DNA from 2 places in the Brevibacillus sp. MS2.2 genome. Region 1 is predicted to be linked to the other one. Evidence: a T-box and tRNA genes for the amino acid it is inferred to sense, from the RefSeq annotation. Region 1 holds a T-box; the other holds one or more tRNA genes.
What was found. The T-box of region 1 lies ahead of serS (serine--tRNA ligase). A T-box ahead of a tRNA ligase gene usually reads a tRNA of that ligase, here a tRNA-Ser.

Region 1 (4,246 bases):
AATAACTATTGTTTTCCCCTACATCTATCGTTTACAATGACGGTAACTGGAACCATAACACCGCATAACAGTTTCGGTTCTGACTCATGATGTAGGGGGTATTTGTAATGGTACAAGTAGGAACGTCCCGCGTTAAAAGAGGTATGGCTGAAATGCAAAAGGGCGGCGTCATTATGGACGTCGTGAATGCTGAACAAGCAAAAATTGCAGAAGCAGCGGGTGCTGTTGCTGTAATGGCTTTGGAGCGTGTACCGTCTGACATTCGTGCAGCTGGTGGAGTTGCGCGTATGGCTGACCTTAGCATTGTAGAGGAAGTACTGAATGCTGTTTCGATTCCTGTTATGGCGAAAGCTCGTATCGGTCATTTTGTTGAAGCGCGTGTTCTCGAGTCTCTGGGTGTAGATTACCTCGATGAGAGTGAAGTACTCACACCAGCAGATGACTTGTACCATATCAATAAAAAAGAGTTCACTGTACCGTTTGTATGTGGTGCCCGTGATCTGGGTGAAGCGCTCCGCCGTATTGGTGAAGGTGCATCCATGATCCGCACAAAAGGTGAGCCAGGAACCGGAAACATTGTAGAGGCTGTTCGTCATATGCGTACGATGATGTCCCAAATCCGTAAAGTGCAAGCCATGTCCTACGATGAACTGATGGCGGAAGCTAAAAACCTGGGTGCCCCATACGAACTGCTTGAAGAGGTACACAAAACAGGTAAGCTGCCAGTCGTAAACTTCGCAGCAGGTGGAGTAGCAACACCAGCAGATGCTGCCCTGATGATGCAATTGGGCTCCGATGGCGTGTTTGTAGGCTCTGGTATCTTTAAATCAGAGAATCCAGAGAAGTTTGCTCGCGCGATTGTGGAAGCGACTACCCACTACACGGATTACGAACTGATTGCTCGCGTATCCAAAGGCTTGGGAACGGCAATGCCAGGAATCGAAATCTCCAAAATTCGTGAAGCTGATCGCATGCAAGAGCGCGGCTGGTAAGGTGAGTAGCATGAAAATCGGCGTACTCGCTCTACAAGGAGCTGTAGCAGAACATGTGCGAATGCTAGAAGAGGTTGGTGCCACAGCCGTCCCGGTCAAAAAAGTAGAAGAACTGGATGACCTCGACGGGCTGGTCATTCCCGGCGGAGAGAGCACCACGATTAGCAAGCTGATGCACAAGTACGGATTCATGGAGGCGGTTCAAGAGTTCGGTAAGGCGAACAAGCCGATCTTCGGAACTTGCGCAGGAGCGATTCTTCTGGCAAAACAGATTCAAGGACAAGACGATTGCCATTTAGGCTTGATGGAGATCAAAGTTGAGCGGAATGCCTTTGGTCGCCAAAAGGAAAGCTTTGAAGTCTTGATGCCTGTTGCGGGTGTGGCAGCAGATTACCCGGCAGTGTTCATCCGGGCACCGTATATTATGGAAGTGGGAGAGAATGGTCAAGTCTTGGCGAAGCACGAAGACAAGATTGTTGTCGCCCGAAGCGGTCACTATTTGGCAGCAGCCTTTCATCCAGAATTGACCGAAGATACAAGACTGCATAAATACTTCCTCGACATGGTCAAGGAATACAGAAGCTAGTTGTCATATCGGAAGATCGGCCGTTAAAAAGGCGCCGATCTTCTTTTTTCTGTAAAGATCGAGGTGGGCTGCTCTTTACATACGTATAGAACCTGTAGTACAGTTAACAATAATAGTATTCATGAATGAGAATGCGATGATGAGAACAAGTACTTCACAAGAGCCAGGCCTAGAGAGTCGGTGGTAGGTGCAAACCGATCCGGTCATGTGAAGGAATCCATCTCGGAGTGGCAAAGGAACAACAACTTTGCCCGGAACCGTCCCGTTATGACGGAAGAGTGGGCATATGCATGAAGGATTGCTGCATGTGTCAACGAGGGTGGCAACGCGGGTATACAACACTCGTCCCTTACCAGGGGACGGGTGTTTTTTGTTTTTTTCAATACGATTCGGAGGGATTTACACATGTTGGACGTAAAAGTATTACGCCAGGATTTGGAAGAAGTAAAACACCGTTTGGCTCACCGCAATGAAGATATTTCTGCGTTGGATCAATTTGTGGAAGTAGATGAAAAGCGTCGCGAAGTCATCCAAGAAGCAGAAGCGCTGAAAAATAAGCGTAACACGGTATCCGAGCAAGTAGCGGTTATGAAACGCAATAAGGAAAATGCAGACCATCTGATCGCTGAAATGAAAGAAGTAAATGAGCGCATCAAGGCTTTGGATGAAGAGCTGCGCCAACTGGATGAGCAGCTGGAGTTCATTTTGCTGAGCCTCCCGAACCTGCCGCATGAGAGCACGCCGATCGGTACGACAGAAGACGATAACGTGATTGCCTGGACATGGGGAGAGCCACGTGCATTTGACTTCGAGATTAAGCCTCACTGGGAGCTCGCTAGCCAAGCAGGCATCCTCGATTTTGAAACGGCGGCAAAAGTAACAGGTAGCCGTTTTGTTTTCTATAAAGGCATGGGAGCACGCCTGGAGCGCGCACTGATGAACTTCATGATGGATTTGCACTCGAATGAGCATGGCTATGAAGAAGTGATCCCGCCGTATATCGTCAACCGTACGAGCATGACGGGAACGGGTCAATTGCCTAAGTTCGAAGAGGATGCGTTCAAAATCGAGGGACCAGATTACTTCCTGATTCCAACCGCAGAGGTGCCGGTCACCAATATGCATCGTGATGAGATTATGGATGGAGCGGATCTCCCTCGCTACTACACTGCTTTCAGCGCATGTTTCCGTTCGGAAGCGGGTTCTGCGGGCCGTGATACGCGTGGGTTGATTCGTCAGCATCAATTCAACAAAGTTGAGCTGGTGAAATTCGTGAAACCAGAAGAGTCTTATGAAGAGCTCGACAAACTGGTGAAAAACGCTGAAAAGGTGCTTCAACTGCTTGGTCTGCCATACCGTGTCCTGAGCATGTGTACAGGCGATCTAGGATTTACTGCTGCGAAGAAATTCGACCTGGAAGTTTGGATTCCAAGCGGCGGCACATACCGTGAAATCTCGTCTTGCTCGAACTTTGAAGATTTCCAAGCGCGCCGTGCCAATATTCGTTTCCGTCGCGATACGAAATCGAAGCCGGAATTTGTGCATACATTGAATGGGTCTGGTTTGGCGATTGGACGTACAGTAGCAGCGATCTTGGAGAACTACCAAGAGGCAGACGGAACAATCGTGGTTCCAGAAGTTCTTCGTCCGTACATGGGCGGAGTAGATAAGATTGCACCGAAGTAATAAGCGAGAGATTTGGAAAGCAGCTCTTGATCCATAACGGGTCAAGGGCTGTTTTATATTGTGTACTAATACAGGTGGATTTTTTCAAAAAACGTGTTGCACTGTACTAATCTCTGTTATATAATAAAAACAAATTTTAAGAATATTGTTTTAATACAGAAATGGAGGAATGGAGAATGGACTGCTATCGATGTGAAGGAAACGGAGAACAAAATTGCCCAAAATGTGGAGGCGTTGGTCATGATGCCAACGGAGCGGCTTGCCACAATTGCTTGGGAGACGGGCATGTAAGCTGCAGCCATTGCAGTGGCAGTGGGTATCAGGAGTAAGGACATTTTTTTGCTACTACTGTTATATAATAAAAAATATTTTACTTATCTGTACCATAATAACTTTGAATTGAGGGAGGAGGAGCTGTTTTGACTACCGTACCAACGAATCCATATCCGCTGGGGGTTCAGATTTCCGGTGAGATGCACCCCGGTTATCAAGATATCCTGACACCAGAAGCAATCCAATTTGTAATGAAGCTGGAGCAAAAGTTTGGCGAAAGACGCCAGCAATTGTTGGCTAAACGTGTGGAGCGTCAATTGCAGATTGATGCAGGTCAACTGCCCGATTTTCTACAGGAAACAGCGGACATTCGTAAAGGAGATTGGACTGTTGCTCCATTGCCCAAAGATTTGCAAGACAGACGGGTGGAGATTACGGGACCTTCGGGTGACCGGAAAATGGTCATCAATGCGCTGAACTCGGGTGCTCGGCTTTTCATGGCTGATTTTGAGGACGCGAACTCACCGACCTGGGAGAACACCATCCAAGGCCAAATCAACATGAAGGATGCGGTACGCCGCAATATCTCTTACATCAGTCCACAAGGCAAATCATACACCCTCAATGAAAAGACGGCTGTTTTGATCGTGCGTCCTCGTGGCTGGCATCTTGAAGAAAAGCACATCCTCCTCGATCAAAAACCGATCTC
Region 2 (4,246 bases), on a different contig from region 1:
CCCGATCTTCTGTTTGGCTGTTGGTGTGCCGCGGATCGGAAATGGACTGGCTACCATTTTAAGTGCAGTCGAGCTGCCTACAGTTGTGCTCTTGTCGAGTTTCGTGCTTCAAGAGACTGTCTCTCTCCCTCAATGGGGTGGCGTATTCATGATCCTGGCTGCCATTTGTGTACCGCAAGTAAGATGGCGGAAACTATTCTCCCCTTCTCACGCCCTCGAGCAGGAAAGAATGTAGCGCCGTTTCCCATACACAGCATACTAAAAAGCGTGCAGATGAGCTGGTTCTGCACGCTTTTTTGTTCGTACACCCCTTCTTACTAGAAGGAAGTAGCTTATCTGACTCGAATCTATTTCCTAAGACTGCCACTCAAAAGGGGGAAATGTATGGAAAAGCGGCACAGGGTGCTATTCCAGCAGCTAGAGGATTATCGACAGGAGACGTTAAAAGCAATCGCTGGTTTGACGGATGAAGATGCGAACATCATTCCCGATGGTTTTTCCAACAATATCTTGTGGAATCTAGGGCACATCTATCTCGATCAGTATTTATGGATCGCTCACCTTACAAAAGAAACGATCCCAATCCCCCCTGGCTTCAACGAATGGTTCAACTTCGGGACAAAACCTGCTGACTGGGATACACCACCACCGAATCTTGAAGTGCTCGTCACGTTATTACAAGAACAACCTCAGAAGATCCAAGCTGCTTACAAGGATCGATTAGAAGAAGAATTTCCCGCAACGGAATCCGGCATGCATACGATTGCACAAGTGCTTGTCCGAACGATTTTTCACGAAGGGGTGCACCTCGCCTCCCTCAATACAATCAGGAGGTTTCTTGGCAAATGAATCAGATCATAACACCTATTTTTCGCATGTTTGACGTTGAGAAGGCAAGAGAGTTTTATGTGGAGTTTCTAGGGTTTCAGATTGATTGGGAGCATCGTTACGAGGATCACTTTCCTTTATACATGCAAATTTCCTCACCATCATGCACGCTTCATCTGTCTGAGCATCACGGGGATGCTTGTCCTGGCTCAGCGATTCGGGTACAGGTAGAGAACATTGAGCTTTTTCATCAGTCACTGTTGCGTCAAGGATACATGTACGCTCGTCCCGGTCTAGAAGAGACGCCGTGGGGAACGCTTGAAGTGAGCGTGACCGATCCTTTTGGCAATCGCCTTCATTTTTATCAGCCTGTTGATCATACGTAGACGGATACTAAGAAAGCCCAGCCGGAGTTCCTTTACAGGAGCCACCGCTGGGCTATTTCATTTTACATTTAAACATATATGGGGCGATCGATGGGACTTGAACCCACGAGTGCCGGAGCCACAATCCGGTGCGTTAACCCCTTCGCCACGACCGCCATATATAGGGTTTGCTTGGTGCGGTCGAGAGGACTTGAACCTCCACGGTGTTGCCACCACTAGAACCTGAATCTAGCGCGTCTGCCAATTCCGCCACGACCGCATATAAAAATGGTGGAGGCTGACGGGATCGAACCGCCGACCCTCTGCTTGTAAGGCAGATGCTCTCCCAGCTGAGCTAAGCCTCCCTACCCCAAACAAGTTGTTGGGGCCCCGCAAAGCAATTGCTTGACTATGCGGGATATAAGTGACCCGTAGGGGATTCGAACCCCTGTATGACAGCGTGAAAGGCTGCTGTGTTAAACCGCTTCACCAACGGGCCAGGTATGATGGCGGATGGAGTGGGATTTGAACCCACGAGACGGTTCGACACCGCCTACACGATTTCCAATCGTGCTCCTTCGGCCGCTCGGACATCCATCCATCAAGCCTGTAAGCGTTCGCTTCGGCAAGAATTAATCTATCATATTCACAACATGATTTCAAGTGATATTTTGAAAGTTTTCCCCTTGGTTGACCTCCGTGCCATTCATATCAGGCGATTATCTATCGAAACGAAAAAAGGGAGATTGCCTAAAGCAACATCACTTCCTGTTCAATATGATACAAGTAGTATCCCTTTACAAAACGGAGTGATGCCAGTTGTCAAAAAGAAAACGCCGTTCAGTAGGCTTCCCCTGTTTGTACGGAAACTGGTGTGGGCCTGGATGCTCCGGGCCGGGTGCGCCAATTGATGACGTCGACAGATGTTGCAAGAGGCATGATGATTGCTATCAAAAGCATGGCTATTTTTCTTGTCATTGCGATCAGGAGCTCGTACGCTGCCTTCGAAATAAAGTAAATAACTCAACAGAAAAAGGGAGAATGGCCGGTCTCATCTCGAATTTTTTCTCTCGAACAGGATGCTTTCCCAGCAATCCCCGCTAGTTTTTTCTGAATCATTTTCCTTGTCAGTTTTCATCCCAAAAACGGTAACAACTTGGACATGAATCAGACATAATTCCCTTGTTTTTCCTTGTATTTTTTTGGTACTCTATTGAATGTCCAAGGAGGGTACGCAGCGTGGAATTGCACATACGAACAGACGCCAGTGTGGCGCTGACGTTAAAGAGAGAAATTATTTGTCATGGTATTTCCCGTTTTTATGTCCGTCCATACGATGATGATCAAGTAGAATTTATATTCCTAGCACTATCAGAGCACCAGAAGAAGCTGCTGTCCTATTCATTACGAAATTACAGCTACTCTCTAACATATCTAGCTTAATCTTCTACGGCCATTTTTCTCCCCTTTTTTAAAGGGGAATTTTTATTGTTTTTTTTCGATGTACCCAAAAAGGCGAACATCCTCTGGGGTCAAGTTATGCAACGCATTCAAAAATTCGACTTGGAAACTGCCTGGCCCTACTCCTGCTGCTTTCTCTGCTGCCAGCTGCGCAGCAACACCGTAGCATACCAATGCTGCAGCTCCGGCGATCAGCTTGTCATTTGCAATGGCTGCAAACGCTCCCATAACAGATGTTAACAAGCAGCCAGTTCCGGTCACCTTCGTTAAGATTGGATGACCATTATGGATCGAGTATGTTGTTTCTCCATCCGAAACCACATCGACCTTGCCCGTAATCGCAACGATTGTCCCAAGCTTTCTCGCTGCTTCTTTCGCTAGGTCCGCGACATCTCCTCCCGCTTTCTTCGCATCTACCCCTTTAATTTCCCAGCGCTCCCCGATGACATTGGCAATCTCGGCAGCATTTCCTCTTATGAGGGTTAGGTCGAGTTCCTGCGCAAGATGTTGACTTGTCTCGGTTCGGTACAATGTTGCTCCCGCTCCCACTGGATCAAACAAAACAGGCACGCCATGCTGATTCGCCGATTTTCCTGCGATCAGCATCGCTTCGATCTCATGCTCGTTCAATGTCCCTATATTCAATACAAGAGCTCCGGCGATCTTTGCCATGTCTGCCACCTCTTGTTTGGCGTACGCCATGACAGGTGATGCACCAAGAGCTAACAAGCCGTTCGCTGTAAAGTTCGTGACAACTACGTTCGTCATGTTATGTACAAGAGGATTTTCCTCGCGCACTTTAATTAGCAATTGTCCGATTGTCTCCAGAATCATGATCGTTACCCCTTTCCTCTTGAACGGCGACTCGTGGAATCATCTTGTACACCTCGATGACATCCCCTAATATAGAATGCTCTTGCATGACGCCAATGATGATATACGAATGTTTTATGATGGGTAATTCGCGCATGTCAGCTACAATTTTCCACACTTTCCCATCATCATCCGTCACACTAGCACTGAAGGAGACTCTTCCCGCCCCTTCTTTCAAGATGTCCACGGCATCCACAACTCCACATATTTTCATCCGATCATCTGGATGCATGATCCGGTTTTCCTCGACCCATTTTAGCTTCATTTCTTCTACTTTTAATGTTTTCCATCGATCAAGGAACTCCCAGTCTTTGGAATGCGGAAATATATGCTTCGTTTGCTCAAGGAAGGTGTTGTACTCTCCGTGCAGTTGATCTACATAATCATCTACATCCTCAGAAATCACGCGAATCGAATCTTCCCCGCATGTACGGATGTGGTGGGCCAGGTATTTGAAGGACTCGATCATGTCAAAGTTCCCCCAACCCCAGGCCTGTTCGCCGAAAACTCCCCCCCGGGTTCGGCATTTTAGGCAGGTGAAGTAATAGTATGTAGGCATATCTGTTCCCCTATCTCCCCTATTTTGTCTCTCTTTTGGTATCGGTTGAGGAAGCGAAGCAATTTATGTTACATTCGAACCTATTTTTTGAAACTTCTCACGCAATTTGTTCACAATTTAACTTGTAGTATTTAGTGTAAGTTAAATCACAAAAGGTGGC

Region 2: it encodes a tRNA-Ser, which carries the amino acid that the T-box ahead of serS (serine--tRNA ligase) is inferred to sense. The anticodon was not compared.

Annotation. Positions count from the first base shown of each region.
Region 1 covers NZ_JABSUZ010000031.1:63,665-67,910, reverse strand. The annotation lists gene HP568_RS23015 (D-alanyl-D-alanine carboxypeptidase family protein) at 1-1, shown strand, start outside; gene pdxS (pyridoxal 5'-phosphate synthase lyase subunit PdxS) at 108-992, shown strand; gene pdxT (pyridoxal 5'-phosphate synthase glutaminase subunit PdxT) at 1,003-1,578, shown strand; T-box leader at 1,706-1,931, shown strand; gene serS (serine--tRNA ligase) at 1,984-3,264, shown strand; gene aceB (malate synthase A) at 3,684-4,246, shown strand, end outside.
Region 2 covers NZ_JABSUZ010000008.1:75,962-80,207, forward strand. The annotation lists gene HP568_RS09485 (EamA family transporter) at 1-235, shown strand, start outside; gene HP568_RS09490 (DinB family protein) at 385-849, shown strand; gene HP568_RS09495 (glyoxalase superfamily protein) at 846-1,214, shown strand; tRNA gene HP568_RS09500 (tRNA-His) at 1,294-1,369, opposite strand; tRNA gene HP568_RS09505 (tRNA-Leu) at 1,387-1,473, opposite strand; tRNA gene HP568_RS09510 (tRNA-Val) at 1,483-1,558, opposite strand; tRNA gene HP568_RS09515 (tRNA-Glu) at 1,619-1,692, opposite strand; tRNA gene HP568_RS09520 (tRNA-Ser) at 1,701-1,793, opposite strand; gene thiM (hydroxyethylthiazole kinase) at 2,679-3,488, opposite strand; gene HP568_RS09535 (hypothetical protein) at 3,454-3,996, opposite strand.